Regions from separate parts of the Kluyvera huaxiensis genome, predicted to be linked through region 1. Evidence: predicted binding sites of a transcription regulator. Region 1 holds the regulator's gene; each other region holds the start of a gene.
The links. Region 1 encodes CRP, which controls carbon source genes, mostly activating them, when cyclic AMP is high. Its sites were predicted from a motif close to ATGTGANNNNNNTCACAT; they were not measured.
Positions count from the first base shown of each region.

Region 2: garD (galactarate dehydratase) is a predicted target of CRP. The motif match lies at 3,073-3,090, and genes of this name have one in related genera.
Region 3: cdd (cytidine deaminase) is a predicted target of CRP. The motif match lies at 3,412-3,429, and genes of this name have one in related genera.

Region 1 is NZ_JBEFLV010000023.1:43,878-54,565, reverse strand. It holds gene mdcA (malonate decarboxylase subunit alpha) at 1-415, opposite strand, end outside; gene ABOC97_RS19995 (hydrolase) at 665-1,687, shown strand; gene ABOC97_RS19990 (YheU family protein) at 1,684-1,902, shown strand; gene ABOC97_RS19985 (phosphoribulokinase) at 1,959-2,822, shown strand; gene ABOC97_RS19980 (OsmC family protein) at 2,834-3,238, opposite strand; gene crp (cAMP-activated global transcriptional regulator CRP) at 3,542-4,174, shown strand; gene ABOC97_RS19970 (YccS/YhfK family putative transporter) at 4,229-6,304, shown strand; gene argD (bifunctional acetylornithine/succinyldiaminopimelate transaminase) at 6,297-7,514, opposite strand; gene pabA (aminodeoxychorismate synthase component 2) at 7,599-8,162, opposite strand; gene ppiA (peptidylprolyl isomerase A) at 8,258-8,830, opposite strand; gene tsgA (MFS transporter TsgA) at 9,109-10,290, shown strand; gene nirB (nitrite reductase large subunit NirB) at 10,551-10,688, shown strand, end outside.
Region 2 is NZ_JBEFLV010000004.1:133,356-144,043, reverse strand. It holds gene garR (2-hydroxy-3-oxopropionate reductase) at 1-631, opposite strand, end outside; gene garL (2-dehydro-3-deoxyglucarate aldolase) at 661-1,431, opposite strand; gene ABOC97_RS06195 (MFS transporter) at 1,458-2,798, opposite strand; gene garD (galactarate dehydratase) at 3,213-4,784, shown strand; gene ABOC97_RS06185 (DeoR family transcriptional regulator) at 4,831-5,646, opposite strand; gene kbaZ (tagatose-bisphosphate aldolase subunit KbaZ) at 5,896-7,191, shown strand; gene agaV (PTS N-acetylgalactosamine transporter subunit IIB) at 7,211-7,684, shown strand; gene agaW (PTS N-acetylgalactosamine transporter subunit IIC) at 7,695-8,474, shown strand; gene agaE (PTS N-acetylgalactosamine transporter subunit IID) at 8,464-9,342, shown strand; gene agaF (PTS galactosamine/N-acetylgalactosamine transporter subunit IIA) at 9,360-9,794, shown strand; gene nagA (N-acetylglucosamine-6-phosphate deacetylase) at 9,791-10,688, shown strand, end outside.
Region 3 is NZ_JBEFLV010000006.1:233,820-244,507, reverse strand. It holds gene preA (NAD-dependent dihydropyrimidine dehydrogenase subunit PreA) at 1-92, opposite strand, end outside; gene ABOC97_RS09015 (FAD-dependent oxidoreductase) at 95-1,327, opposite strand; gene sanA (outer membrane permeability protein SanA) at 1,570-2,286, opposite strand; gene cdd (cytidine deaminase) at 2,467-3,351, opposite strand; gene ABOC97_RS09000 (CidB/LrgB family autolysis modulator) at 3,481-4,176, opposite strand; gene ABOC97_RS08995 (CidA/LrgA family protein) at 4,176-4,574, opposite strand; gene ABOC97_RS08990 (M24 family metallopeptidase) at 5,114-6,505, opposite strand; gene dusC (tRNA dihydrouridine(16) synthase DusC) at 6,616-7,554, shown strand; gene bglG (transcriptional antiterminator BglG) at 7,708-8,541, shown strand; partial or broken gene bglF (PTS beta-glucoside transporter subunit IIABC) at 8,557-10,507, shown strand; gene ABOC97_RS08970 (glycoside hydrolase family 1 protein) at 10,523-10,688, shown strand, end outside.

The DNA of each region.
Region 1 (10,688 bases):
GACGGGAATAAAGCTCGATGTAGGTGTGGATAGCACCGATTTCCAGCAGGCCATCTTCCAGCAGCTGTGAGATGCGCAGACTTTGCGTACCGGAGAAGGAGAAATCCAGCTTGCGGGCGATGCCTTTTTCAAAGATATCCAGATGCTCACTGCGCCCGACGCTTGGCATAATCATATGCAAATCATGCACGATCTGCGGGTTAACCTCAGCCAGCATGCGGGACAGGAAATCTGCCTGCTTTTGGTTATTGCCTTCTAATACCACGCGATCACCCGGCGCGATCAGTTTTTCCAGCATGGCGGTCAGGTCTGCGGTCGGCAGGACCTTGCCCTGCACCGGAATGGAAGCCAGACGCCGCTGTTTTTCAGTGCGACGTGTGTTCCAGACGCGTGCTGGTGTTTGCCCAGATAACATTATTAACCTCCTGATTCAGCTAATCATTTTGATTGCTTAACACTGGAAAGAGTGTGCACCCTGGTGAGAAAGTCATCAATTAAGCGTAGGCACCAATCATTAGCCTGAGAGTAATAATTGAAGTAACAATTTGTGATTAGGATCAGATTCAGCAGGGGCAAAAAAGGCTACTGATGCCTCATTTTCATAAACACAATGGCAAAGTGGCGGTATAGTAGGCGCCAGATTTTAAGTAAACATCGCCGAGTTATGACTGAAACAACCCACCACGACCTCAATATCGACACCTCAAGCAGCGCGGACTTTGTGCCGATGCGCGGCGTCAGCAATCGTCATCTCCAGACGATGTTGCCACGGCTTATCCGCCGCAAGCTGCAGTTCACGCCATGCTGGCAGCGCCTTGAACTGCCCGATGGCGATTTTGTCGATTTAGCGTGGAGCGAAGATCCCGAGGCCGCGCGGCATAAACCGCGGCTGGTGGTGTTTCATGGTCTGGAAGGCAGCCTGCATAGCCCTTACGCCCACGGCCTGATTAATGCCGCAAAACAGCAGGGTTGGCTGGGCGTGGTGATGCATTTTCGTGGCTGCAGCGGCGAACCTAACCGCCTGAACCGTATTTACCATTCCGGTGAAACGGAAGACGGTAGCTGGTTCTTACGCTGGCTGGCGCGTGAGTTTGGCCCCGCGCCAACCGCCGCAGTCGGTTATTCACTCGGCGGTAATATGCTGGCCTGCCTGCTAGCAAAAGAAGGTGATGAGGTCCCGATTGATGCGGCGGTGATCGTCTCCGCGCCGTTTATGCTCGAAGCCTGTAGCTACCATATGGATAAAGGCTTCTCGCGCGTCTATCAGCGCTATTTGCTGAACCTGCTCAAAGGCAATGCGGCACGTAAACTCAAAGCCTACCCTGGCTCGCTGCCGGTTGACTTGCGCCAGTTGAAGAGCATGCGTCGCATCCGTGAATTTGATGATTCGATCACCTCGAAGATCCACGGTTTCGCCGATGCTATCGACTATTACCGCCAGTGCAGCGCGATGCCGACGTTAAGCAAAATCACCAAGCCGACGCTTATCATCCATTCCAAAGACGATCCGTTTATGGATCACCACTCTATTCCCGCCCAGGAAGAGCTGCCGGATAACGTGGAGTACCAGTTAACCGAGCATGGCGGCCACGTCGGATTTATCGGCGGCACCCTTCGCCACCCGGAAATGTGGCTGGAGAAACGCATCCCCGCCTGGCTAATGGCCTGGCTTGGGACGAAAGCATGATGATTCCCTGGCAGGACCTCGACCCGGAAACGCTGGATAGATTGATTGAAAGCTTTGTCTTGCGCGAAGGCACTGATTATGGTGAATATGAGCGTTCACTTGCGCAAAAGGTCGCCGACGTAAAACACCAGCTACAAACAGGCGAAGCGGTGCTGGTGTGGTCTGAACTTCACGAGACCGTCAACATCATGCCCCGTAACCAATTTCGCGGTTAACTATACTTATCGGAAGCACGCCCCGCTTCCGATAGCCTGTTCAGGGAGTTATTCGCATGTCTGCCAAACATCCAGTTATCGCCGTCACCGGCTCCAGCGGAGCGGGAACCACCACCACCAGCCTGGCATTTCGTAAAATCTTCGCTCAACTCAATCTGCGAGCTGCAGAAGTTGAAGGGGATAGCTTCCACCGTTATACCCGTCCTGAAATGGATATGGCGATTCGTAAAGCCCGCGATCTGGGCCGCCATATCAGCTACTTCGGCCCGGACGCCAATGATTTCGGCCTGCTGGAACAAACCTTTCGCGACTACGGCGTGAACGGTAAGGGGCAATCACGCAAATACCTACACACTTACGATGAAGCGGTACCGTGGAATCAGGTGCCGGGGACATTTACCCCGTGGCAGCCGCTGCCGGAACCGACCGATGTGCTGTTTTATGAAGGGCTGCACGGCGGCGTCGTCACGCCGCAGCACGACGTCGCGCGCCATGTCGATCTGCTGGTGGGCGTAGTGCCTATCGTTAACCTAGAGTGGATCCAGAAAATGATCCGTGACACCAGCGAGCGCGGCCATTCCCGCGAGGCGGTGATGGACTCCGTCGTGCGCTCAATGGAAGATTACATCAACTTCATTACGCCGCAGTTTTCTCGCACCCATATCAACTTCCAGCGCGTACCCACGGTAGACACCTCAAACCCGTTCGCCGCGAAAAGTATTCCGTCGCTTGATGAGAGTTTTGTGGTGATTCATTTCCGCAATCTGGAAGGGATCGATTACCCATGGCTATTAGCCATGCTGCAGGGGTCATTCATCTCACATATGAACACGCTGGTGGTGCCCGGCGGGAAGATGGTGCTGGCGATGGAACTCATCATGACGCCGCTGGTGCAGCGTCTGATGGAAGGTCGAAATTAACGTCGAGGGGATTACCCCTCGATAACTTCGTAAGAGTGGGTGATATTGACCGCTTTCTCCAGCATCAGCGCCACGGAGCAGTACTTCTCGGCAGAGAGATCGACCGCACGCGATACCGCCGCGTCTTTGAGCTCTTTGCCAGTCACGATGAAGTGCAGATTGATATGGGTAAACAGGCGCGGAGCCTCTTCACGGCGTTCGGAAGTCAGCTTCACTTCACAGTCGGTCACGTTGTAGCGACCTTTTTGCAAAATAGAAACCACGTCAATGGCGCTACAGCCACCCGCGGCCATCAGCACCACTTCCATAGGGCTTGGCGCTTTATCACCAGAATTGCCGTCCATCAGAATTTGGTGTCCTGAAGCAGACTCACCGAGGAAGGTTAACCCCTCAACCCATTTCACACGTGCTTGCATAATTTTTAACTCCCAGGTTGCAATTTTCTTCTCAGATTACGCGCACATAACAATTCTCGCAACGGAAGGCGATCCCCGTCATGCTGAAGCGAGACACCAGGAGACACGCGGCTAAAGCTATGCTAAAACAGTCGGGATGCTACGGTAATACATAAACGTACTGCATGTATGCAGAGGACATCACATTACAGGCTGCGGCGCTATTCGACAGCCGACTTCCCAGGTAACGGGAAGGATACTATTGCAACCAGTGGCTGCAAGGTTTTGCCGCTGGGAAGAGCTTATAACAGAGGATAACCGCGCATGGTGCTTGGCAAACCGCAAACAGACCCGACTCTCGAATGGTTCTTGTCTCATTGCCATATTCATAAGTACCCATCGAAGAGCACGCTGATTCACCAGGGTGAAAAGGCAGAGACGCTGTATTACATCGTAAAAGGCTCAGTGGCTGTACTCATCAAGGATGAAGAAGGCAAAGAGATGATCCTCTCTTACCTCAACCAGGGCGATTTCATCGGTGAGTTAGGCCTGTTTGAAGAAGGCCAGGAACGCAGCGCATGGGTAAGAGCAAAAACCGCTTGTGAAGTTGCTGAAATCTCTTATAAAAAATTCCGTCAGCTGATTCAGGTTAACCCAGACATCCTGATGCGCCTGTCTTCGCAAATGGCACGTCGTCTGCAGATTACTTCTGAAAAAGTGGGTAACCTGGCATTCCTGGATGTGACCGGGCGTATCGCTCAGACTCTGCTGAATCTGGCCAAACAGCCTGACGCCATGACCCACCCAGACGGTATGCAGATCAAGATTACCCGTCAGGAAATCGGTCAGATCGTCGGTTGTTCCCGCGAAACCGTGGGCCGTATTCTGAAAATGCTGGAAGATCAAAACCTGATCTCCGCACACGGCAAGACCATTGTCGTTTACGGTACCCGCTGATCCCGCTAAAACGGCATATTGTCTAAACAATATGCCGTTTTTACTTATCCCCTTATGTGGCGCAGGCTGATTTACCATCCGGAAGTCAACTATGCACTGCGGCAAACGCTGGTGTTATGTTTGCCGGTTGCCATCGGCCTGATTCTCGGCCACCTTCAGCAAGGCCTCCTGTTTTCACTGGTTCCCGCCTGCTGCAATATCGCCGGTCTTGATACACCGCATAAACGTTTTTTTAAACGTCTGACTATCGGTGGCTGCCTGTTTGCCGGATGCAGTCTTGCCGTACAGTTGCTGTTGGAGCATGAAATCCCGCTGCCGTTAATACTGACCGGGCTTGCGCTGATTCTCGGCGTGACGGCGGAGATCAGCGCGCTGCACGGGCGTCTGCTGCCGGCATCGCTTATTGCCTCTATTTTCACCCTCAGCCTCGCCGGCAATATGCCTATCTGGCAGCCGTTGCTGCTCTACGCTCTGGGTACACTGTGGTTCGGTTTATTCAACTGGTGGTGGTTCTGGATGTGGCGGGAACAGCCGCTGCGCGAATCGCTAAGTCTGCTCTATCGTCAACTTGCCGACTATTGTGAAGCAAAGTACAGCCTGTTGACCCAGCATACCGATCCCAGCACCGCGCTGCCCCCGCTGTTAAACCGTCAGCAGAAGGTGGTGGATTTAATCTCCCAGTGCTACCAGCAGCTGCATATGCTGGCGGCCAATCAGCACAACGATTACAAGCGTCTGCTGCGGGCGTTTCAGGTTGGGCTGGATTTACAAGAGCACATTTCCGTTAGCCTGCATCAACCGGAAGAGGTGCAAAAACTGGTTGAACGTAGCCACGCCGAAGCCGTGATCCGCTGGAACGCCCAGACCGTCGCCGCCCGCCTGCGCGTACTGGCAGACGATATTCTCTACCATCGCTACCCCAGCCGCTTCACGATGGAAAAGCAGATTGGCGCGCTGGAAAAAATTGCCCACCAGCACCCGGATAACCCCGTTGGCCAATTCTGCGCCTGGCACTTTAGCCGCATCGCCAAAGTGCTGCGCGCGCAGCGCCCGCTGTATCCACGCAATCTGATGGCTGACAAAGAGCGCCGACTGCCATTTTTCCCGGCGCTGAAAAGCTATCTGTCGCTGAAATCCCCGGCGCTGCGTAACGCCGCGCGGCTAAGCGTGATGCTGAGTATTGCCAGCCTGATGGGCACAGCCCTGCATTTACCCAAGCCGTACTGGATCCTGATGACGGTACTGCTGGTGACGCAAAACGGCTATGGGGCAACTCGGGTACGTATCTTCCACCGAGCGGCGGGAACCCTGGCAGGCCTGGTGATCGCCGCCTTCGCCCTGCACTTCCATACGCCGCAGGGGCTGGCACTCTCCGGGATGCTGCTTATCACGCTTGGCAGCTATCTGATTATTCGCCGCAACTACGGCTGGGCGACGGTCGGGTTCACCGTCACCGCGGTATACACGCTGCAAATACTAACGCTCAACGGCGAGCAATTTATCGTTGCCCGCTTTATCGACACCATCATCGGCTGCCTGATTGCCTTCGGCGGCATGCTCTGGCTGTGGCCCCAGTGGCAAAGCGGCCAGCTACGGCAGAACGCTCAGGCCGCGCTGGAGGCCGATCAGGAAGCTATCCGCCTGATTTTAAGCCCCGATCCGCAGGCACCTAAACTGGCGTATCTGCGTATGCGCGTAAACCAGGCGCATAACACGCTGTTTAACACCCTCAATCAGGCGATGCAGGAACCGGGCTTTAACTCGCGCTATCTGGAAGATATGAAGCTGTGGGTCACCCACAGTCAGTTTATCGTCGAACATATCAACGCCATGACCACGCTGGCGCGCGAGCATGAGATGCTGACGCCTAATCTGGCGCAACAGTATCTGGAGTCGAGTGAAATTGCGCTCCAGCGCTGTCAGCAGCGTCTGGAATACGATGAAGCGGGAAGCAGCGGTGAGGTCAACATTATGGAGTCGCCGGATGCACTGTCCCATGGGCCATTGAGCACCATGGAACAGCATCTCCAGCGTATTCTGGGGCATCTGAACACCATGCACACCATCTCTTCGGTGGCCTGGCGACAGAGACCACGGCAAGGCGGCTGGTTAAAACGACGGACTAGCTAACGATCTTCGCCACGGCCTGGGCGAAACGCTGCATACCTTCGTCAATATCCACCTCTTCCACCACCAGCGACGGTGCAAAACGCATCACATCTGGGCCTGCATTCAGCACCATCACGCCAACGTCTGCCGCCGCGTAGAGGAAATCACGCGCCCGGCCTTTGTACTTCGCATTCAGCTCAGCGCCAATCAGCAAGCCCATACCGCGTACATCGCTGAAGACGTCGTACTTCGCGTTAATCTGCTGCAGGTGCTGCACGAAGCGTTCGCGTTTCGCGTTCACACCGTTCAGCACTTCCGGAGTGTTGATGATATCGAATGCCGCACCGGCCACCGCACAGGCCAGCGGGTTACCGCCATAGGTTGAACCGTGGGAACCGACGTGGAATGCGCTGGCGATATCCTCGGTCGTTAGCATCGCGCTCACCGGGAAACCGCCGCCCAGCGCTTTGGCGCTGGTCAGAATGTCCGGCGTCACGCCATAGTGCATATAGGCAAACAGTGAACCGGTACGGCCCATCCCACTCTGCACTTCATCAAATACCAGCAGCGCCTGATGTTTATCACACAGCGCACGCAGGCCCTGGAGGAATTCCGGCGTTGCCGCCAGCACGCCGCCTTCGCCCTGAATCGGCTCCACCACGATGGCGCAGGTGTGATCGTCCATCACCGCTTCGACCGCATGCAGATCGTTAAACGGGACGTGGATAATATCAGCCGGTTTTGGGCCAAAACCGTCGGAATATTTCGGCTGACCGCCCACGGAGACGGTAAACAACGAACGCCCGTGGAAAGCATTGTGGAAGGCAATAATCTTGGTTTTGTAAGGGCTATGACGGGTTGAAGCGTAGTAACGTGCCAGCTTGAAAGCGGTTTCGTTTGCTTCGGTGCCCGAGTTCATAAACACCACGCGCTCAGCGAAGGTAGCATCCACCAGCTTTTGGCCCAGGCGTAGCGCAGGCTCGTTGGTAAACACGTTGCTGGTATGCCACAGCATTTCACCCTGGCTTTTCAACGCCTCAACCAGCGCTGGGTGGCAGTGGCCCAGCGCCGTCACCGCAATACCACCCGCAAAATCGACGTACTCTTTGCCTTGCTGATCCCACACGCGGCTGCCTTTGCCCTTCACCGGAATAAATTCCGCCGGTGCATAGATTGGCAAAATGACCTGATCGAAGGTCGCGCGGGTAATTGCAGGTTGTTTGGTTACCATGTCATGCCCTTTTTCAAACGATGCAGCAATGATTGTGAAATTATATCCATAAAATATGCATAAAAAATCACACCATAGCAACTACTATCGATTGAGAAAATTGGCCAACAGTTGGTGTCCCTGCTCGCTAAGAATGCTCTCCGGGTGGAACTGTACGCCTTCCAGATCCCATTCACGATGGCGGATCCCCATGATTTCACCCGCTTCGCTGCGCGCGGTGACTTCAAAGCAGTCGGCCAGAGTATCCGGGTCAATCAACAATGAATGATAGCGGGTCACGGTCAGCGGATTATTCAGGCCGCGAAACACGCCCTGCTGCTGATGGGTAATTGGTGAGGTTTTGCCGTGCATGACTTTCTGCGCACGAACAATACGCGCCCCGAATGCCTGAGCAATAGCCTGGTGGCCTAAGCAGACGCCGAGCAGCGGTACTTTACCGGCATAGTGGAGAATCACATCGAGGGAGATACCGGCTTCATCCGGCGTGCAGGGGCCGGGTGAGATAACGATTTTGTCCGGCGCGAGCTGAGCTATTTCATCAAGGGTGATGTCGTCATTTCGCCTGACCGTTACGCTGGCTCCCAACTCACAGAAATACTGGTAGAGGTTCCAGGTAAAAGAATCGTAGTTATCAATCAGCAGAATCATGGCGGCTCCGGTCGTTTATCTGCCGCCATTCTACCGGGTGCTTACTGCTTTAGCGATAAGGGCGGCAGCCTCATGCCGATGCCGCCCCGTATCCTTTATGGCAGTACTTTTGCAGACAGGATGACGATAGGCTTGGATGGCACATTCTGGTACGGCCCAACGTTGTGGCTCGGCACCTGGGAGATTTTATCCGCCACATCCATACCCTTCACAACTTTGCCGAATACCGCATAACCAAAATCACGTTGGCCGTGATCCAGGAAAGCATTATCCGCTACGTTGATGAAGAACTGGCTGGTTGCGCTATCTTTATCAGCAGTACGCGCCATGGCGATAGTGCCACGGGTGTTACGCAGGCCGTTATCGGCTTCGTTTTTAATCGGTGGATTCGGCTGCTTCTGCTGCATCTGCTCGTTAAAGCCGCCGCCCTGAACCATAAAGCCCGGGATCACGCGGTGGAACGTGGTGTTATTGTAAAAACCGCTGTTGACGTATTTCAGGAAGTTTTCAACCGATACTGGCGCTTTCTGGCTATCCAGCTGCAGCTCGATGTTACCGGCCGAAGTGGTCAGCAGCACATGCGGATTGTTGGCCGCCGCTAACGCCGCAGGCGCCATGGAGGAAAGAGCAAACACAGCCGCCACGGCCGCCAGAGTTGATTTGAGCATGAGAATTCCTTTAACGAGTGCAGTAGAGAAAGCAAGTGGCTTGATTCTAAAGAGGCTTAGCCCCACAGGCCAGTGCTTTACCAAAGTTTACGCGGATGTAACGCTTATAATGATCAGGGTAAGAAATGGTGAATTGATTTTTGTGATCTTGATCACATTGAACCATGTAATACGTCATCGTTTGCGTAATAAAACTATGAATACATCACTGCAGTGAATAAAATCTGCACGCTCAGCGCAGAGTCAATGCGCTTTACACAACTATTCACAGGCCAGTCATGACTAACAGCAACCGTATCAAGCTCACATGGATCAGCTTCTTCTCCTACGCCCTCACCGGCGCGTTGGTGATCGTCACCGGGATGGTGATGGGAAATATTGCCGATTACTTTAATCTGCCCGTTTCCAGCATGAGTAACACTTTCACCTTTCTGAACGCAGGGATCCTGATCTCCATCTTCCTCAATGCCTGGCTGATGGAAATCGTGCCGCTGAAAACACAGCTGCGCTTTGGTTTTATTCTGATGCTACTGGCGGTTGCAGGGCTAATGACCAGCCATAGCCTGGCGCTGTTCTCCGCCGCGATGTTCGTTCTGGGCCTGGTCAGCGGGATTACCATGTCTATCGGTACTTTCCTTATCACCCACATGTACGAAGGTCGTCAGCGCGGTGCACGCCTGCTGTTTACCGACTCCTTCTTCAGCATGGCGGGGATGATCTTCCCGATGGTCGCCGCTGTTCTCCTGGCACGCAGCATTGAGTGGTACTGGGTATATGCCTGCATTGGTCTGGTTTACGTGGCGATCTTTATCCTGACCTTCGGCTGCGACTTCCCGGTTCTGGGCAAGAAAGCGCAGCAGGAAGATCAGCCGGTGGCGAAAGAAAAATGGGGCATCGGCGTACTGTTCCTGTCGATTGCTGCGCTGTGCTATATCCTCGGCCAATTGGGCTTCATCTCCTGGGTTCCGGAATACGCCAAAGGTCTGGGCATGAGCCTGAACGACGCCGGTAAACTGGTCAGCGATTTCTGGATGTCTTACATGCTCGGCATGTGGGCCTTCAGCTTCATCCTGCGCTTCTTCGACCTGCAGCGTATCCTGACCGTGCTGGCTGGCATTGCTACGGTAATGATGTACCTGTTCAACCACGGCGAGCCGCAGCATCTGGCGTGGTTTATTCTGACCCTGGGCTTCTTCTCCAGCGCCATCTACACCTCCATCATTACGCTGGGTTCCCTGCAGACCAAAGTTGCCTCCCCAAAACTGGTTAACTTTGTCCTGACCTGCGGCACCATCGGCACCATGCTGACCTTCGTTGTTACCGGCCCAATTGTGGCCAGCAGTGGCCCGCTAGCAGCGCTGACCACCGCTAACGCGCTGTATGCCGTAGTCTTCGTGATGTGTATTGTCCTCGGCTTCGTGAGCCGTCATCGCCAGCACGCGACGACAGCCTCTCACTAATCCGCCCCGCCCCTTTTCGCTAAGAAAAGGGGCGCTTCGATTTATCCCTCGCACCGTTCCCGCCCCTGCCGTTTATTTGCTCATTTTGTACAAAAAACAAACACAGAATAAAGTTGAGTATTTTCCGCAACTTACAAAACCACTTTAAAATCATCACCCTACTCATTAAGGAGTAGGTAAAGGCTAAATTGATTTGAATCAATAATCGCAATAGCTGAATCGTTAAGGTAGGCAGTATTAGAATAGAAATCGAGGCAAAAATGAGCAAAGTCAGACTCGCAATTATCGGTAATGGCATGGTCGGCCACCGTTTTATTGAGGATATTCTCGATAAAGCCGACGCAAGCCAGTTCGATATTACCGTCTTCTGTGAAGAACCCCGCATCGCCTACGACCGT
Region 2 (10,688 bases), on a different contig from region 1:
GGCCGCCGCGAATGGCCTGATAGACCAGATCCGGGTTCACGCCCGCTTTGGTAGCCAGCGTCAGCGCCTCGGACATCGCTGCGATATTCAGCGCGACAATCACCTGGTTTGCCAGCTTGGTCACGTTACCCGCGCCAATTTCACCGGTGTGCACCACCGAGCCGGCCATCGCTTTCATCAGGTCATAGTACTTATCGAAAATCGCCTTATCGCCGCCAACCATCACCGACAGCGTGCCGTCGATAGCTTTTGGCTCACCGCCGCTGACCGGGGCATCCAGCATATCAACGCCCTTCGCCTTCAGCGCCTCGCTGATTTTGCGGCTTGCCAGCGGAGCGATTGAGCTCATATCAATCAGAACCGTCCCGGGCTTCGCGCCATCAATAATGCCGTTTTCACCCAGCGCGACTTCTTTGACGTGCGGGGAGTTTGGCAGCATGGTGATAATCACTTCGCACTGCTCCGCAATCGCTTTTGCCGTGCTCGCCGCTTCCGCACCCGCCGCCATCACTTCGGCAACGGTTTCAGGATTACGGTCACAAACCACCAGCGAGTAACCCGCTTTCAGCAGGTTTTTACTCATCGGTTTACCCATGATGCCCAGGCCAATAAAACCAACTTTCATCGTCATTTCCTCAATTTTGCGTGTATGCGTGGTGGTTACTTTTTAAAAGCGTCGGCCAGCTTCTGCGTTCCGGCACGGAACACGCCCAGATCGCTGCCAACGGCCACAAAGGTGGCACCCCATTCCAGATAGCGACGGGCATCCGCTTCAACCGGAGCCAGAATGCCGCTTGGTTTACCGTGCGCTTTGGCACGGGCAAAAATGTGTTTAATCGCCTGCTGAACTTCCGGATGCGAGGCGTTGCCCAGATGACCTAAGGCTGCCGCAAGGTCGCTTGGGCCTACGAAAATACCGTCAACGCCTTCCGTCGCGGCGATGGCATCGACGCTATCCACGCCGAGCTGGCTTTCAATCTGCACAAGAATGGTGATGTTCTTGTTGGACTGTGCGAAGTAATCCGGCACGGTGCCAAACATGTTGCCGCGGTGGGAAACGGATACCCCGCGAATGCCTTCTGGTGGATAACGCGTTGAGGCGACCGCCTGCTCTGCCTGCTCCTGAGTTTCAACAAAGGGAATCAGGAAGTTATAGAAGCCGATATCCAGCATGCGCTTGATAATCACCGGCTCGTTGGTCGGGATACGCACCACCGGCGCGCTGGCGCTGCCTTTTAATGCCATCAGCTGCGGGATTAACGTCGTCACATCGTTCGGCGCGTGTTCACCGTCCAGAACCAGCCAGTCGAAACCGGCCAGGCCTAACACTTCGGTGCTGATTGGGCTGGAAAGCGCTGACCAGCAGCCAATCTGAACCTGGTTTGCAGCCAGCGCTGCTTTGAATTTGTTAGGGAAAATCGCGTTATCCATTTTCATTACCTTAAGTTAGTTGTGACTTACTTCCGCAGTTCCAGACGTTTGATGTCACCGACCACGAACAGGTAGCAAACCATCATCATCAGTGCAGAACAGCCTACAAAAATCAGTGCGCCATTAAAGGAGTGCAGCTCGCTGACGATATAGCCAATGACCAGCGGCGTAACGATGGAGGCAACGTTGCCAAAGACGTTAAACAACCCGCCGCACAGCCCCACAATCTCTTTCGGCGCCACATCGGAGATAACCGGCCAGCCCAGCGCGCCAAAACCTTTACCGAAGAAAGCCAGCGCCATTAACGCCACTACCAGCACCGTATTGTCGGTGTAGTTACACAGAATAATCGTCGATGCCAGCAGCATACCCAGCACGATAGGCAGTTTTCGCGCAAAGGTCAGCGTGCAGCCACGGCGAATCAAGTAGTCAGAGAACAGCCCGCCCAGCACGCCGCCGCCGAAACCGCACAGCGCAGGAATTGACGCCACCATCCCCACCTTCAGAATCGACATCCCTTTATCCTGCACCAGGTAAATCGGGAACCAGGTCAGGAAGAACCAGGTGATGGTGTTTAAGAAATACTGACCAAAGAAAATACCTAGCATCATACGGCTGCTGAGCAACTGCTTGATATAATCCAGTTTTGGACCTTTCGCCGCATCGCTGCCCGGCTTTTTATGGTCCATATCAACAACCGCACCGTTATCCGCAATGAACTTCAGCTCTTCTTTGCTCATCCGTGGATGATCGGTCGGGTTGTGCATAAACTTGACCCACATGGCGGTCAGCACAAAGCCAATCACCCCCATGACGGTAAAGACATGCTCCCAGCCCCAGGCAAAAGTCAGCCAACCCAGCAGCGGCGAGAACAGCGCTAAGGAAAAATACTGCGCGGAGTTAAAGATTGCCGAAGCCGTTCCGCGCTCTTTGGTGGGGAACCAGGCCGCCACAATACGGGCGTTCGCCGGGAAGGACGGCGCTTCAGAGAAGCCCAGCATAAAGCGCATGAAGAACATTGAGACGCCAGCCCATGCCAGCGGGAAGAAGCCAACAAAGCCCTGCAGGAAAGTAAACAGCGACCAGAAGAACAGGCTATAGCTATACACTTTCTTCGAGCCAAATTTATCCAGTAACCAGCCACCGGGGATCTGCATGAGCAAGTAAGCCCAACCAAAGGCAGAGAAGATATACCCCATTGAAACCGCGCTCAGATTCAGTTCCTGAGCAACAGACGTACCTGCTATGGAGAGCGTTGCTCGGTCTGCATAGTTAACGGCCGTAACAATGAAAATAACCAATAAAATTAAATATCGGGTAGGCATACCCTTTTTTGATTCAGCAACATCAGCAGTATCGTGCATCATTTTATTATCCTCGGGTACAGGACACCTTAATTTTATTATTTTTTATTAAGGCGTATTTCTCTGACTATTTATTGATAACGGATGCTTTCAAAAAACAAATCAGACACCATGAAATCGATGTTCAGTATAATCATGAAGCTACATCGACACATTGTGCATAAATCCAATTTAACCTCTTTTAAAATACATTAAGTTGAGCATACGCACATAACACTGGGCGCTAATGCACAATTTCAACCATTGCTACCCTTGCCCCACGTGGCATCACGGCGAGAGGTGATCTGCGTCACATTCTTATATCCGAACTCCTGACATTCTTTATTCCATCATCAATGTGTTTCTATTTCCTATAACCAGAAGCGAAACACTTATATACATTATTCTTTTTACCCCGTTGCTGGAGAATGCTGGACAATGGCTAACATTGAAATCAGACAAGAATCGCCGACTGCCTTTTATATAAAGGTGCATGCCACCGATAATGTGGCGATCATTGTTAACGATAACGGATTAAAAGCCGGAACCCGTTTTCCTGATGGTCTGGAATTAATTGAACATATTCCCCAGGGCCATAAAGTGGCATTGGTTGATATCCCTCATAACGGCGAAATTATTCGCTACGGTGAAGTCATTGGCTACGCGGTTCGCGACATCGCCAAAGGCAGCTGGATAGACGAATCTACGGTCGCGTTACCGAAAGCACCACCGCTCAATACCTTGCCGCTGGCCACCAAAGTGCCGGAGCCGCTGCCGGCGCTGGAAGGCTATACCTTTGAAGGCTATCGCAATGCCGACGGCAGCGTGGGGACCAAAAACCTGCTGGGCATTTCCACCAGCGTGCACTGCGTCGCAGGCGTGGTGGATTACGTGGTCAAAATCATTGAGCGCGATCTGCTGCCAAAATTCCCGAATGTCGATGGCGTAGTTGGCCTGAACCATCTGTACGGCTGCGGGGTGGCGATCAATGCCCCAGCGGCGATTGTTCCTATTCGCACCATCCACAATATCGCGCTGAACCCGAACTTCGGCGGCGAAGTGATGGTCGTTGGCCTTGGCTGCGAAAAACTGCAGCCGGAACGTCTGCTGGAAGGGACAGAAGATGTGCAGAGCATCCCGGTCGACAGTGCCAGCATCGTGCGTTTGCAGGATGAGCAACACGTCGGCTTCAAATCCATGGTCGATGACATTCTCATTGTCGCCGAACGTCACCTGGAAAAACTCAATCAGCGCCAGCGAGTCACCTGCCCGGCATCAGAGCTGGTAGTGGGAATGCAGTGCGGCGGCAGCGATGCATTCTCCGGCGTCACCGCCAACCCCGCGGTGGGCTACGCCTCCGACCTGCTGGTTCGCTGCGGTGCCACCGTCATGTTTTCGGAAGTGACTGAAGTACGCGACGCTATCCACCTGTTAACGCCACGCGCCATTAATGAAGAGGTGGGCAAACGCCTGCTGGAAGAGATGGCCTGGTACGATAACTATCTAGAAATGGGGCAAACCGACCGCAGCGCCAACCCGTCCCCGGGTAACAAAAAAGGCGGGCTGGCGAACGTCGTCGAAAAAGCGCTGGGCTCGATTGCGAAATCCGGTAAAAGTGCCATCGTGGAAGTGTTATCGCCGGGTCAGCGCCCAACCAAGCGCGGCCTGATTTACGCCGCAACGCCAGCCAGCGACTTTGTTTGCGGCACTCAGCAGGTGGCTTCCGGTATTACCGTGCAGGTGTTCACCACCGGTCGCGGAACACCGTATGGCCTGATGGCCGTGCCGGTTATTAAGATGGCCACCCGCACCGAGCTTGCCAACCGCTGGTATGACTTAATGGATATCAACGCAGGCACGATTGCTACTGGCGAAGAGACCATTGAAGACGTCGGTTTGAAACTGTTCCTTTTCATTCTTGACGTCGCGAGCGGGCGTAAGAAAACCTTCTCGGATCAGTGGGGGCTGCATAACCAGCAGGCGGTGTTTAACCCCGCGCCGGTGACCTGATAGCCGTTTACCGACAAAAAGGGGGAGCATATATGCTCCCCCTTTTTTAATCCGCCAGCGAAACCAGAATCACGTCGATACCGCTTTTACGCAGCCCTTCGAGGCTTTCTACCGGGATCCCTTCATCAACAATAATCATATCGACGCGCTGCATATCGATAATTTTATGCAGGCTGGAGCGGTTAAACTTGCTGGAATCGGTGACCACCACGATTTTTTCCGCCACTTCGCACATCCGCCGATTCAACCGCGCCTCATCTTCATTATGGGTACTGATCCCACGCTCAAGATCGATGGCATCCACGCCTAAGAACAGCATGTCGAAATGGTAATTTTGCAACGATTGTTCGGCCTGATCGCCATAAAAAGACTGCGACTGACGACGAAGATGACCACCGGTCATCAGCAGCTCAACGCCGTCGGCTTCCAGCAGCGCATTGGCCACGTTCATCCCATTGGTCATGACAATCACGTCGGTATGCTGGCGCAGCATACGCGCGATTTCAAACGTGGTTGTCCCGGAATCAAGAATGATGCGATTTCCAGCTTTAATCAGCTGCGCCGCCTCGGCCGCGATACGCCGTTTGATGGCGGTATTGAGCGAACTTTTATCTTCAACAGAAGGCTCATTACCCGGCACGTTGCTGTCGCAAATCAGTGCGCCACCGTAAGCACGAACCGCGATCCCCTGTTTCTCCAGGAAAGCTAAATCATTGCGAATGGTGACCGTTGAGACGCCAAAATCATTGGAAAGATCGTTAACCTGCACGCTTCCTTGCTGGCGCAAACGCTGAATGATGAGCTCACGCCTTTCACTGGTGCCCGTAATACGTTTTTCAGTCGACATTGCAGTGCTGCTCATAGTGCATCCCTTAACCCAATCTTTCGTTTCATTTCGATTTTCATATTAACGCCTTTCCTTTGCCAGAATGCAAGTGCCACTCCCCCATTAGCCGCCTATCATCAGTATCCCAAATCTTTCATTATGTTTCTTTTGTGAAATAGATCGGAAAACTATTATCTTTCGTTTTATTTTTACAACACCATAATGCAGTATTAAACGAAACAAACCGAAAGATAACTGTCACAGCAATCTGTTCTGGAGAGGAAAGTGAAACATCTGACTGATACGGTAGCGCTGCATAAACAAGGTAAAGCAAACGGGATTTACGCCGTTTGCTCCGCACATCCGTTGGTACTTGAATCAGCGCTTCGCTTTGCCCACGCGCATCATACCCCTTTACTGATCGAGGCAACGTCCAATCAGGTTGACCAATTCGGCGGCTATACCGGAATGACCCCAGCCGATTTCCGAGGCTTTGTCTGCCAGCTCGCTGACTCGCTGCACTTCCCCCAGGATCTACTGATTTTAGGCGGCGATCATCTGGGGCCTAACCGCTGGCAAAATTTACCCGCCGAACAGGCGATGCTCAACGCCGACGATCTCATCAAAAGCTATGTCGCGGCGGGCTTTAAAAAGATCCACCTTGATTGCAGCATGTCCTGTGAGGGCGATCCGGTGCCACTGACGGACGAGATCGTCGCTGAACGCGCCGCGCGTCTGGCAAAGATCGCTGAAGAAACCTGCCTTGCCCACTTTGGTATCGCCGACCTGGTTTACGTTATTGGTACAGAAGTGCCCGTTCCCGGCGGGGCCCATGAGACATTAACCGAGCTGGCCGTTACTACACCGAATGCCGCCCGCGCCACGCTCGAAGCCCATCACCATGCCTTTGAAAAACAGGGTCTGACTGCGATCTGGCCGCGAATCATTGCCCTGGTTGTGCAGCCTGGGGTTGAGTTTGATAACAGCCATATTATCGATTACCAGCCGCAGAAAGCCGTTGCACTGAGCAAAATGGTTGAGGCGTATGACACACTGGTCTTTGAAGCGCACTCCACGGACTACCAAACACCGCAATCGCTGCGTCAGTTAGTGAAGGATCATTTCGCGATCCTGAAAGTCGGCCCGGCGCTGACGTTTTCCCTGCGGGAAGCGCTCTTCTCATTAGCCGCCATTGAAGAAGAATTGCTGCCAGCCAAAGCCTGCTCTGGCCTTCGTCAGGTACTGGAAAACGTCATGCTCGACCGCCCGGAATACTGGCAGAGCCACTATCATGGCGATGGCAACGCTCGCCGACTTGCGCGCGGCTATAGCTACTCCGACCGGGTGCGCTACTACTGGCCTGATAGCCAAATTGACGACGCATTCGAACGGCTGGTGCGCAATCTGGCAGACGACCCGATTCCACTGCCACTCATCAGCCAGTATTTACCGCTGCAATACGTGAAAGTGCGCGAAGGAGAGATCGGTGCCGCGCCACGTGAGCTCATCATTAGCCATATTCAGGACATATTGCAGCAGTACCACCACGCCTGCCTGGGCGTGACATCCGACAACGAATAACAACAAAGAGGAAAATACGATGCCAAATATTGTACTGAGCCGCATTGATGAAAGGTTAATTCACGGCCAGGTCGGCGTGCAATGGGTTGGGTTTGCGGGGGCAAATCTGGTGCTGGTCGCTAACGATGAAGTGGCCGAAGACACCGTGCAACAGAACCTGATGGAAATGGTGCTGGCCGAAGGGATCGCCGTACGTTTCTGGTCGCTGCAAAAAGTTATCGACAATATTCATCGCGCTGCCGATCGGCAGAAAATTCTGCTGGTCTGCAAATCACCGGCCGATTTTCTCAAACTGGTTGAAGGTGGCGTTCCCGTCACCCGTATTAATGTAGGAAACATGCACTACGCCAATGGCAAGCAGCAAATTGCCAAAACGGTTTCTGTCGATGCCCAGGATATTGCCGCGTTTAACGGTCTGAAAGAGGCCGGTGTGGAGTGCTTTGTACAGGGCGTACCAACGGAAGCTGCCGTAGACCTCTTCAAACTCCTCTGAGGGATTCACCATGGAAATTAGTCTATTGCAAGCTGCCGCGTTAGGCCTACTCGCCTTTATCGCGGGGCTGGATATGTTCAACGGCTTAACGCATATGCACCGCCCGGTGGTGCTCGGGCCGCTGGTCGGCCTGATTCTGGGCGATCTGCATACCGGTATTCTGACCGGCGGTACGCTGGAGCTGGTTTGGATGGGCCTGGCCCCACTGGCCGGCGCTCAACCGCCTAACGTAATTATCGGTACGATTGTCGGCACCACCTTTGCTATTACCACCGGCGTGAAGCCAGAAGTCGCCGTCGGCGTGGCCGTACCGTTCGCCGTGGCGGTACAGATGGGCATTACCTTCCTGTTCTCCGTGATGTCCGGGGTCATGTCCCGCTGTGACCGCATGGCGGCCAATGCCGATACCGATGGCATTGAACGCGTTAACTACCTGGCGCTACTGGCATTGGGTATCTTCTATTTCCTTTGTGCTTTCCTGCCCATTTACTTCGGCGCAGAACACGCAAAATCCGCCATTGATGTGTTGCCAGAGCGTCTGATTGACGGCCTCGGTGTCGCAGGCGGCATCATGCCAGCCATCGGTTTCGCCGTGCTGCTGAAAATCATGATGAAAAACGTCTACATCCCCTACTTCATTATCGGGTTTGTTGCCGCAGCCTGGCTCAAGCTGCCGGTGCTGGCTATCGCCGCCGCCGCGCTGGCAATGGCGATGATTGACCTCATGCGTAAATCTCCTGAAGCAGCTGCACCAGCGGCGAAAAAAGAGGAATTCGAAGATGGAATCTAATCCACAGGCGCTGCCGAACGTGTCGGAAAATGAACAAACATTGCTCACCGGCGTGAATGAAAACATTTATGAAGATCAGAATATTGGCGCAGATCTGACGCGAAAAGATATTAACCGTGTCGCCTGGCGTTCTATGCTCTTACAGGCTTCATTTAACTATGAACGTATGCAGGCTTCCGGCTGGCTCTACGGGCTGCTGCCGGCGCTGAAGAAGATCCATACCAACAAACGAGACCTGGCCCGGGCGATGAAAGGCCATATGGGTTTCTTCAACACCCATCCATTTTTGGTGACGTTTGTTATCGGCATTATTCTGGCCATGGAGCGTTCAAAGCAGGACGTTAACAGTATTCAAAGCACCAAAATTGCCGTCGGCGCGCCGTTGGGTGGGATTGGCGATGCAATGTTCTGGCTCACCCTGCTGCCAATTTGCGGCGGTATTGGCGCCAGCCTGGCGCTACAGGGGTCAATACTCGGTGCGGTTATCTTTCTGGTAATGTTCAACGTCGTCCACCTGGGCCTGCGCTTTGGTCTGGCGCACTATGCTTATCGTATGGGCGTTGCCGCTATCCCGCTTATCAAAGCGAACACCAAAAAAGTCGGCCACGCCGCCTCTATCGTCGGGATGACCGTCATCGGTGCGCTCGTAGCCACCTATGTTCGCCTGAACACCACGCTTGAAATCAAAGCGGGTGACGCGGTTGTTAAGCTGCAGGCCGACGTTATCGACAAGCTGATGCCCGCCTTTTTACCGCTGGTCTATACCTTGACGATGTTCTGGCTGGTGCGTCGCGGCTGGAGCCCGCTGCGCCTTATTGGTATCACCGTGGTACTGGGTGTTGTCGGCAAGTTCTGCCACTTCCTGTAAAGCAAATGAGGTCCGAAATGTTAGGTATTATTTTGACGGGGCACGGCGGGTTTGCCAGCGGCATGGAAAAAGCGATGAAGCAGATCCTCGGCGAGCAGTCGCAGTTTGCCGCTATCGATTTTCCTGAGACCTCGAGTACTGCGCGTCTCACCGCACAGCTTGAAGAAGCGGTGGCTGAACTGGACGGCACGGAAGGCATTATCTTCCTGACCGACCTGCTTGGCGGCACACCGTTTCGCGTAGCCTCTACGCTGGCGATGCAACAGTCGGGGCGTGAAGTCATCACCGGCACCAACTTACAGCTGTTGCTGGAAATGGTGATGGAACGCGACGGGCTCAGCAGTGAAGCATTTCGTTTACAGGCGCTGGAGTGCGGACATCGTGGCCTCACCAGCCTGGTGGACGAACTTGGGCGCTGCCGCGACGAGGCGCCGGTCGAGGAAGGCATATGACGCAAGTCCTGCGCGCCAGACGTTTGCTGACTGAACAGGGCTGGCGAGACGATCATCAATTGCGCATTGCCGATGGCGTGATTACGGCGATTGAACCGATCCCTACTGGCGTCACGCAGCGCGATGCCGAACTGCTGTGTCCAGCTTATATCGATACCCACGTCCACGGCGGCGCGGGGGTCGATGTGATGGACGATGCGCCGGATACGCTTGATACGCTGGCGATACACAAAGCGCGTGAAGGGGTTGGCGGCTGGCTGCCGACCACCGTCACCGCCCCCTTAAACATGATTCACCGGGCGCTGGAGCGTATTGCGAAGCGATACCACGCCGGTGGTCCTGGCGCCCAGGTGCTGGGAAGCTATCTGGAAGGCCCCTACTTCACGCCGCAGAATAAAGGCGCGCATCCTCCGGCGCTGTTTCGCGAGCTGGATATCAGCGAACTTGATGAGCTGATAACGGTCTCTCAAGGCACTTTACGCGTGGTCGCTCTCGCGCCAGAAAAGCCCGGGGCAGTAGAAGCCATTCGTCACCTCAAGCAGCAAAACGTACGGGTGATGTTGGGGCACAGTGCGGCCACCTGGGAACAAACCCGTGCCGCATTTGATGCCGGAGCGGATGGTTTGGTGCACTGCTTTAACGGCATGACCGGCTTACATCACCGGGAGCCGGGGATGGTCGGCGCAGGATTAACCGACCCGCGCGCCTGGCTGGAACTGATTGCCGATGGGCATCACGTGCATCCGGCGGCGATGAAACTGTGCTGCAGTTGTGCCAAAGAACGGGTGGTGCTGATAACCGATGCCATGCAGGCCGCCGGCATGCCGGACGGGCAGTACACTTTGTGCGGTGAGCAGGTTGAAATGCGCGGCGGGATTGTGCGCACCGCGTCCG
Region 3 (10,688 bases), on a different contig from region 1:
TCATAGCAGTTACCGACCGGGGAAGAGGAGAGACAGAACGGGTTTGGAAACTTCACACCGCAGAACGTAAGAGAGAGATCTTTGGTTAACATGATTACGCCTCCTCTAAATAGTGATGAATAGCCTGAGCTGCTTCTTTCCCGGTTTTCACGGCGTAAACCACGGTTTTATCTCCCTGGATAACATCACCTGCGGCGAACAGGGAGGGGGCAGATGTCTGGTAGTCGCGCGTCGCTACGGTATTGTGCTGGAGCTGAATTCCGGCGAACTCCTCCAGTTCGGCCTGCTGACCGACGGCGAGGATAATCTGCTCAGTCATCAGAGTGAGTTCACCGGGCAGGCGAACGTGCTTAAAGGTCACTTTGTTGCCCGTCGCCGCGATGGGCGTAAAGCCATCAATAATCGACACGCCCAGCGCCTGAGCGGCGGCGAACTCTTTTTCACTGGCCGGAAACTCGGTTAATTCCTCACGCGCCACGCAGGTGACGGATTCGCAGCCGAGAATTTTCAGCGTACTGGCGACGTCCATGGCCACGTCACCGCCGCCAATAATCAGTGCGCTTTGTGGCACGCTAATATCGCCCTCGCTTGCACGGGCGCGTTGTAAAAAGTCGACAGCGATTTCAAGCGGATAGGCGTCGTTAAACAGCGGCAACGTAGCGCCTTTTGACAGACCGACGGTGAGCAGAATGGCGCGATACTCGGTTTTAAGTTGCGCAAGCGTCAGCGTTTTACCTACCTCATGCCCGCAGCGAATCGTCACGCCCATTTCCACGATGCGTGCGATCTCGGCGGAGAGCACCGACAGCGGCAATCTGAACGCCGGAATACCGTGGCGCAGCCAGCCGCCCGGCTGTGTCTCTTTTTCAAACAGGGTGACGTCATAGCCGAGATTACATAACGTAACGCTGGCCTGTAACCCCGCAGGGCCTGCGCCCACGATGGCGACTTTACCTTTATCTTTACGGCCGGGCTGATAAATCTTCATTCGCGTTTGTTGTTCAAAGTCGGTGACAAAACGCTGCAAACGGCCGATATCAATCGGGGTGTCAATTCCCGAACGCGAGCAGCCATGCTGGCATAACTTTTCCGTTGGACAAACGCGTGCGCAAACGGCACCCAGCGCATTATTTTCTCGAATGGTTTCGGCGGCGCCTTTGAAGTTACGGAAATAGATTGAACGGATAAATTTTCCCGGATTGGTTTCGGCCGGGCAGGACTGACTGCACGGCGCATCGTGGCACAGCAGGCAGCGTGAGGCTTCTTTTATTGCCATCAGCGGCGTAAAGGCGGGAATAAGCTCATCCAGATAATCGTGTGGCGACATAACGTCTCCCCTTAATGATTAGTTTAATTAAGGCAAATGAGGTGAAACTGCTATCTGAAAGGCTAGGCGTAAGCGGGGGGATGGTTTGTGAAAATGCTCACAAATAACCATGTAATAAGTGTGTAATTAATGAGATCGCAGTAATACCTAATATGCAAACAGGAATGATTGACGTAATGAATATCGCTCGTGCGGAAGAGGCGATGCCTACGATGACGCTGACACCCTGAATGATGGCTTGGCTACGATTTCTTCTTTTGCAGCTCCAGCAGCTGCTCCGGCGTGACCGCAGGATAACCCTGGGCATCTTCCGGCAGCGCTTGCTGAGCAGGGATCGGGATAAGCGGGCCTAAGAAACGCGGTTCACGCTTGAAGAGATAAAGATCGGCCAGCGCACCGAAGCGAGCGCCAAATTCGCGCAAGCGTACGCTCCACATATCTTTCGGTGATGGCACGGCGTAGCACTGCGCTTGAATGCCCATATGCAGGGCGATAAACAGTGCGCGCTCGCAGTGGAAGCGCTGGGTGATGATGATGAAATCGTTGGTATCGAACACCTTGCGGGTGCGAACGATGGAGTCGAGAGTCCTGAAACCAGCGTAATCGAGCACAATATCTTCCGGCGCAACGCCGGCTTTTATAAGATCGCGGCGCATCGTCATCGGCTCGTTATAGCTTTGCAGTGCGTTATCGCCGCTCAGCAGCAGGTAATTCACCTTGCCGCTGTTATAGGCGTTCAGCGCGCCCTGCATGCGATAGCGGTAATACTGGTTGATGACGCCGGTACGGTAATACTTAGCGGTGCCTAGCACCACGCCGACCTGGCGGTAGGGGAGATCCTGCAGCTCATCGTAAATATAGGGCGCGGTTTTCCAGCTCATCCAGCGGTCAAGACCGAGCACGGTTATCAGCAGCAGGCCGCATAGGACTAACAGGCTGTATAACACACGCTTTAACATGAACTTGACTCAATAGTGGACGAGAGAGGCATCAGGCTACTGCACCCGCCCCGCAAGCGCAAGAAACCATCGTTTAATTGCGGGGAAATTGGACAATTACGCCATTTGTTGCGGTGAAGCACCGGGGAGAACGCCCGGAGTCGGCGTTTGCACGCGTCGTCCGGGTGAGCGTGGAGAGGATTAACCTAACAGCACGCGGTCGATATTGCTGCAACCCAGCGCTTTCAGCGTGGCGGCGGTGGCATCCCACTGGATAAGCGGCGCGTCGGCGCGTTCGGCCAGAATTGCGCGCTGGATATCCGGATAGTCATAACCGTTGAGGCTCAGTAGATTTAGTGCGCCCTGTAACGGTGGCAGGGTTGGGTTGAAGGCGGCGTTTTCGGCGTAGCTGCCGCTGAAAATCGAGCCATCGCGCAGTTCCAGCGCCACGCCGGAAGGCGATTTGCTGTATGGCGTATGGCTGCGGTTTGCCGCTTTGATAGCAGCCTGCGCCAGCGCATCGCCTTCAAGCGGATAGCCATGATCCTGTTCATCCATCAGCAGGGTTTTGATATCCAGATCTTTCGGCCCAAAGGCGTCAGGCAGGTAATCCTGCAGCGTATGCGGCTGACGGCCCGGCAGGTTAATGCGCAGCGAAAGCCCGCTGTTCAGTTCATTCATAAACTGACGGCAGTGACCACAGGGGGTGTAGTTGACGGTAATAACCTGCAGCGCTTTTTCACCGCACATCCAGGCATGGCTGATGGCGCTCTGTTCTGCGTGAACCGTTTGCTGCATGGTTGCACCCAGAAACTCCATGTTGCCGCCAAAGTACCAGGTGCCGCTGACGCCGCGGGCGATAGCGCCGACGTTAAAGTGCGACAGGTCCGCGCGGGCGCAGGCTGCTGCCAACGGTAGAAGCGCAAAAGCGAGCGCGTCTTCGTCCAGCCCCGTCGCCTTTTGCAGCGAAGAGACCTGCTCGGCGCTTAGCTCGGCAGAGAAGTGCGGACAGGCTAGCAGCGGGGCGATAGCGGTCTGCAGATCTGCCGCCAGTTGCGTAAAAGCAGATTGAAAACGTGGATGCATGGCGTTGTGCCTCATAACAATGTAATGGGATCGTAGTGTACGGGGCGCGAACGCCTTAAATAGTGATCAATATCTCATTGTTAATGCAACGCATGTAACATCATTTAAAAATGTGTGATTTGTCTCGTTTTATCCCATCACGGCCAGAATAACCGGGAACAGGAACGGGGCAATCAGTGAAGTAATGATGCCGCAGATGACTAAAGCCAGAGAACTAAACGCCCCTTCCTGGTAGTCCAGTTCGGCGCAGCGAGCGGTGCCGAGGGCGTGCGAAGCGGTCCCCATCGACAGGCCGCGCGAGGCTTTAGTGGTTATGCGCATCAGGTTCAACAGCGTATGGCCAAATACCGCACCAAGAATCCCGACATAAATCACGCAGACGGCGCTAATGGCTGGGATCCCGCCAATGCTGCCGCTCACCGCCATAGCAATCGGCGTAGTGACCGATTTTGGCAAGATAGAAGCGGCGATTTGCGGTGAAGCACCCATCATCAGCGCAACTGACGTACCGGTGATCATCGCCACCGCGCTACCGATAAAGCAGATGGTGATGATGGATTTCCAGCGCGCGCGAATCTGGTGCAGCTGTTCATACAACGGGTAGGCGAGGGCGACCACCGCCGGTTGCAGCAGATCGTTTAATACTTCGCTGCCTTTAAAGTAGTGATCGTACGGAATGCCTGTCAGCATCAGGAACGGAATAATCACCACCATGGACACCAGCAGCGGGTTCAGCAGCGGCATTTTAAAGCGCGCGCCCAGCTTGCGGGCGGCAAAAAAGACAACTAAGGTCAGCGGCAGTGACCACCAGATATAGTGCAGCATTATTTTTTTGCCTCTTCCTGACCAACAACTTTACGTTCACCGTGAACCAGATGCGAACTCCAGCTCACGACCACCAGCACCACCAGGGTACTGATGGTACAGGACACTACCACCGGGCCGAACTGAGCGCTTAACAGCGAGAAGTACTGCATCACGCCAACGCCAATCGGCACAAACAGCAGCGCCATATAGCGAATCAACACGTAGCAGCCGGGGTTAACCCATTTGGCGGGCAGAATTTGCAGCCCCAGCAGAACGAAAAGAATTAGCATGCCGATAATGCTGCCGGGAATGGTAATTGGCAGCAGCGAGGCAATAAAAATACCGGCGTAAAGGCAGGCGTAAATCAGGACGAATGCACGCAGGTATTGCCAGATGATATTCAGTGATTTGAGCATGGGATTCACCTTTGGTGGAATGCATTCATCATACAATTAAACCCTAAACTGTGCTACCGATCACACCATGAATTCTGAGCATACCTGATATAGACAAGCGGAACATCAGGCATCTGACCGGATAACTCTGCCGTTTCTATAAGATAAGACCAATAGCCACCGTGCACCGCCTGACGGCGCTACGCTTACCCGACATATACACCGTCCCCCAAGCATATAACTCAACCGAACAAACCAGTCAGAGTAGGTCGGGTAAGGCGTAGCCGCCACCCGACATATACACCAACCCCCAGGCATATTACTCAACCGAACAAACCAGTCAGAGTAGGTCGGGTAAGGCGTAGCCGCCACCCGACACATACACCGCCCCCAGGGAATATCACTCAACCGAACAAACCAGTCAGAGTAGGTCGGGTAAGGCGTAGCCGCCACCCGACACATACACCGCCCCCGGGAATATCACCCAACCGAACAAACCAGTCAGAGTAGGTCGGGTAAGGCGTAGCCGCCACCCGACATATACACCAACACCGGGCATATCACTCAACCGAACAAACCAGCGCTTTATCTTTGGCCAGCATAAACGGTCGCAGATATCCCACGCTATTCGATAACGGCAACACATCGTCGCTTAGGGCAATATTCAGCACATCGCGAATGTAGGCGCGGCGGGTGACAATCCGCGCCCACAGATCCGGATACTCCTCGGCAATCGCCCGCTGTAGCGCCACATCCGCCAGCGCCACGCTCTCCTCGGCGCTGACCCCGGTATATCCCGGCACCGAAGGGATAATATCGATCTGCAGGATCATTCCGCTTTTGAGCGTCTCGTTCGACGCAGGATAGACCGGCGATGACATCCACTCTTCATCGGCGCTCAGGTGGCCTGGATTCAGATGCCAGCCATATTGCTCCTTCGGTAGCACACGCTCGATAAGGTTGTACAGCTCACCGCCCGGCATCCCAATCTGAATGTTCTCCAGCCAGCTGGCGACCGCGCCGAAATAAGGCTTCGCCACGCGGTCTAAATAATCTTTCTGGTTTTCCGGCAGTTCGCTTTCATCGGCAACCACAAAGCCGGTGCGGCTAGAAAGCCCGCCTTTAAAGCCGGTGGTCATCGACAGCGGCTGCCCGCGTTCGACCGGTTTATAGGTTGGATAAAGGTTGGCTTTCGCAAAACGCTGCCCGGCGGCGGCAATGGCCACCACCGTCTGATATTGCCCTTCAGCGGCTAGCAGTGCGCCAAGCTCGGTTTCACGAATCCCCGGAGCGACCGCATCCAGCGCGGTGAGCATACAGTTTGAAGCCAGATTCGCGCCGTACTCATAATGGGCGATTTCATTGGCGTTATTGATCGTTCTCGCCCCTTTATCACCGCGAATAAATAGATGGGCGGCGTTCACCAGCTCCGCATGAGTGCTGTTCTTGACCGCGTCGACGATAAAATAAGGCAGGTCAAAATACTTCGCGTTATCGGCGAGCGTGGCGGTGAACATCTTCCAGCCGACCAGGCCGATTTTCGACATCGTGCTCAGCCCGGTTTCGTTGAATAACTGGGCCAGCGGCTTTTCGTTATCCATCGGCTGGTTGGGCAATGAAAACAGCGGGCAGTGCTTGAGCGTCACCGGCAGACGTGAATGCTGAGCCATCTTCAGGTTTTCGTTGCCCAGAATAGCGGTGGCTTGCCCGGATTTATCCAGTATTAACAAGCCCTCTTCAAAGCGCGGAATAAAGCCGGTCAGATATTCAAAATTACCGCCATGTTCTTTATCGGCATAAATCACCAGGGCGTCGAAGCGCTCCTCGCGCATACGGGCCAGCAGCTTATCTTTGCGTTCCAGCATGGTGGCATCGGTCAGCGTTACCGGTGGCACGTCGCTAAACTGGCGCGGGGCTGGCGTGGTCTGTAGCTGGATAACTTTCGAATTCATGATTCACCTCCTGATGTGTCAATAACCGCGATTGCTCGTCGCGCTCCTGGCAGTGGAAAGCTGCATGTGAAGACGTTACCATAGCGCCTCTTTTTTTTCCGGATAACGATATGCGTGTTTTACTGGCGCCGATGGAAGGCGTGCTCGATTCGCTGGTGCGCGAGCTGCTGACCGAAGTGAATGATTACGATCTGTGCATCACCGAATTTTTGCGCGTGGTGGATCAACTGCTGCCGGTAAAATCGTTCCAGAAACTCTGCCCGGAACTGCATAACCACAGCCGAACTCCTTCCGGAACCCGCGTGCGCATCCAGCTGTTAGGGCAATACCCGCAATGGCTGGCGGAAAATGCCGCTCGTGCGGTAGAGCTGGGATCGTGGGGCGTTGATCTCAACTGCGGTTGCCCATCGAAGACGGTCAACGGCAGCGGCGGCGGGGCCACGCTGCTTAAAGATCCTGAATTGATTTACCAGGGCGCCAAAGCGATGCGCGAAGCGGTACCTGCTCATCTGCCGGTCACGGTGAAAGTGCGCCTGGGCTGGGACAGCGACGCGCGGCAGTTTGAAATTGCCGATGCGGTGCAGCAGGCCGGGGCGACGGAGCTGGCGGTACACGGGCGTACCAAAGAAGATGGTTACAAGGCCGAGCGGATTAACTGGCAGGCGATTGCCGATATCCGCCAGCGCCTGACCATTCCCGTTATCGCTAACGGCGAAATCTGGGACTACCAAAGCGCGCAGGAATGCATGGCGGTCACCGGCTGTGATGCGGTGATGATTGGCCGCGGGGCGCTGAACGTGCCGAATCTCAGCCGGGTCATCAAATATAACGAGCCGCGTTTACCCTGGCCGCAGGTGGTTGAACTGCTGCAAAAGTACACCCGTCTGGAAAAACAGGGCGATACTGGGCTGTATCACGTGGCGCGCATCAAGCAGTGGCTAGGCTACCTGCGTAAAGAATACGAGGAAGCGACTACGCTGTTTACCGCCGTTCGCGCGCTGCAGGAATCGAAGCTGATTTCGCAGGTGATTAACGACTGGCGCGGATAAAGTTCCGATCCACATCACAAATTTCCCTTTGCGCCATTGAGCTATTGATAAGGGAAATGAAATACTCGTAACGATTGTTACTGCTTCGGCAGGCAAAACCTGATTATCTGACGTTTGTCAGAAGTCAGGTTTTTTTGTTTCTGGGGTTCATAAATGCAAATCGCCAAAGTGCTTAATAATAATGTGGTGGTTGTTCTGGATGAACACCGGCGTGAGCAGGTGGTGATGGGGCGAGGGCTAGCCTTTCAGAAACGCGTCGGCGACTTATTGGATGAGACAAAAATCGAGAAAATTTTCGCCTTACAGAGCGATGAGCTGGTAGGGCGGTTGGGTGAATTACTTAGTCAGATCCCGCTTGAGGTGATGACCACCTGCGACCGGATAATAGAACGGGCCCGCGAGCGGCTAGGGCCGTTGCAGGAGAGCATTTACATCACGCTCACCGACCACTGTCACTTTGCTATTGAGCGACAGAAAAACGGCGTGGCGCTGCGTAATGTGCTGCTGTGGGAGATTAAGCGGCTGTATCCGAAAGAGTTTATGCTGGGGCAGGAGGCGCGGGCGCTGATTGCCAAGCGGCTCGGCGTAGAACTGGCGGAGGATGAAGCAGGTTTTATCGCCCTGCATCTGGTGACGGGACAGCTCAACAGCGAGATGCCGGAAGTGATGCATGTTACCCGGGTGATGCAGGAAATCTTACAGCTGGTGAAGTATCAACTGCGCCTGGAGTACAACGAAGAATCGCTCAGCTACCAGCGCTTCGTTACCCACCTGAAGTTTTTCGCCCAGCGCATGCTGACGCGAACGGTGGTGGAAGATGATGACGCGTCGCTGCATAGCGCGGTGAAAGACAACTACGCCAAAGCGTGGAAATGCGCGGAAACCGTGGCGCTGCATCTGCAAAACAGCTATCAGCGGTCGCTAACGACGGAAGAAATTATGTTTCTCGCCATTCATATTGAGCGGGTGAGAAAAGAGGGGCGTTAACCCCTACACAACTGGATTGTTACTGCATTTTTGCAGGCAAAACCTGAGCGCGGCGTCTTCGGACGACGTTCTCGGGTTTTTTTGTTTTTATACTCGGTCAAGGAATTACAGTATGGAATACAAAGCACTCGCGCAGGATATTCTCAGCCACGTTGGCGGCAAAGAGAATATTGTGAGTCTGGTTCACTGCGCTACCCGACTGCGTTTCAAGCTTAAAGAGAGCGGCAAAGCCGATGCCGAGGCACTCAAAAAGAACCCCGGCGTCATTATGGTTGTTGAAAGCGGCGGCCAGTTTCAGGTGGTTATTGGCAACCACGTCCACGACGTGTGGCAAGCGGTGCGCTATGAAGCCGGGATTAACGATGACAGCGAACCGGTCGCCGTGAAGGGGGAAAAAACGTCCGCCCTCGGCCAGGTTATTGATATTGTCTCCGGTATTTTTGCGCCGTTTATCGGCGTGATGGCAGCCACCGGCCTGCTGAAAGGGCTGCTGGCGCTGGCGGTGGTCTGTGGCTGGCTCAACACCGGGCAGGCGACCTACAAAATTTGGTTTGCGGCCAGCGATGCGCTGTTCTTCTTCTTCCCACTGTTCCTTGGCTACACCGCCGGGAAAAAGTTTGGTGGCAATCCGTTTATCACCATGGTGATTGGCGGTGCACTCACCCATCCGCTGATGATTCAGGCCTTCGAGGCGGCACAGGCACCGGGGGCGACGGCGGACGATTTTCTCGGTATCCCGGTTACATTTATCAACTACAGCTCGTCGGTTATCCCGATTATTCTCGCTGCATGGGTGAGCTGCTGGATTGAACGGCGCAGCAACGCCAGGCTACCGGCGGCGATGAAAAACTTCTTCACCCCGGCAATCTGTCTGGCGGTCGTGGTCCCATTAACCTTCCTGGTTATCGGCCCGGTAGCCACCTGGCTTAGCCATTTACTGGCGAACGGCTATCAGATTATCTACGTGGTCGCGCCGTGGCTAGCCGGTGCCGCGCTGGGCGGCCTGTGGCAGGTGTGCGTGATCTTTGGTCTGCATTGGGGGCTGGTGCCGCTGATGATTAACAACATGACCGTGCTCGGCCACGATTCGATGCTGCCGATTATTCTGCCCGCGGTACTGGCGCAGGTGGGGGCGGTGCTGGGCATCTTCCTCGCCACCCGCGATGCGCGGCAGAAAGTGCTGGCGGGCTCCGCGTTTTCTGCCGGGCTTTTTGGTATCACCGAACCGGCGGTATACGGTTTAACGCTGCCGCTGCGCCGCCCGTTCATCTTTGGCTGCGTGGCGGGGGCCATCGGCGGGGCTATCACCGCGTTCAGCAATAGTTATGCCTTCTCGTTTGGCCTGCCAAATATCTTTTTCCCGGCGCAGATGATCCCCGCCAGCGGCATTGATGCCAGCGTCTGGGGGGGGCTAATTGGCACGGCGGTGGCCTTTGTGCTGGCCTGTGCGCTGACCTTTTTCGTCGGCGTACCGCGCAAAACCGCAGAGTCCAGCGTGATTGCCACCGCATCGGCCAATGATGTACTGGCCCCGATGACGGGCACCGTGCTGGCGCTCGAGAAGGTACCGGACACCACGTTTGCCAGCGGCCTGCTGGGTAAAGGCGTGGCGATTATTCCCAGCGTGGGCGAAGTGATTGCGCCATTTGACGGCGAAGTGGCCTCCATTTTCCAGACTAAACACGCCATCGGTTTACTCAGCGACAGCGGTATTGAACTGCTGATCCACGTTGGCATTGATACCGTCAAACTCGACGGCGCACCGTTCACTACACATGTGCAAGAGGGTGACAAAGTGAAGGCCGGCGATCTGCTGCTGACCTTCGATCGTCAGGCGATTATCGACGCCGGTTATGACCTGGTCACGCCAATTATTATCAGCAACAGCGACGACTTCCCGGGGCTGGAAATCAGCGCCGCCAGCGCGGTCACCGCCGGTCAGCCGCTGTTGACCGTACAGCATTAATCACAGGAGAGAGAGATGAAAACATTCCCGCATACGTTTCTTTGGGGCGGCGCGACCGCGGCAAATCAGGTCGAGGGCGCTTATCTGGACGATGGCAAAGGGCTATCGACCTCCGACGTGCAGCCGCATGGCGTTTTTGGTGAGGTGGTCGAGCGTGTTCCGGGTGATTCCGGGATCAAAG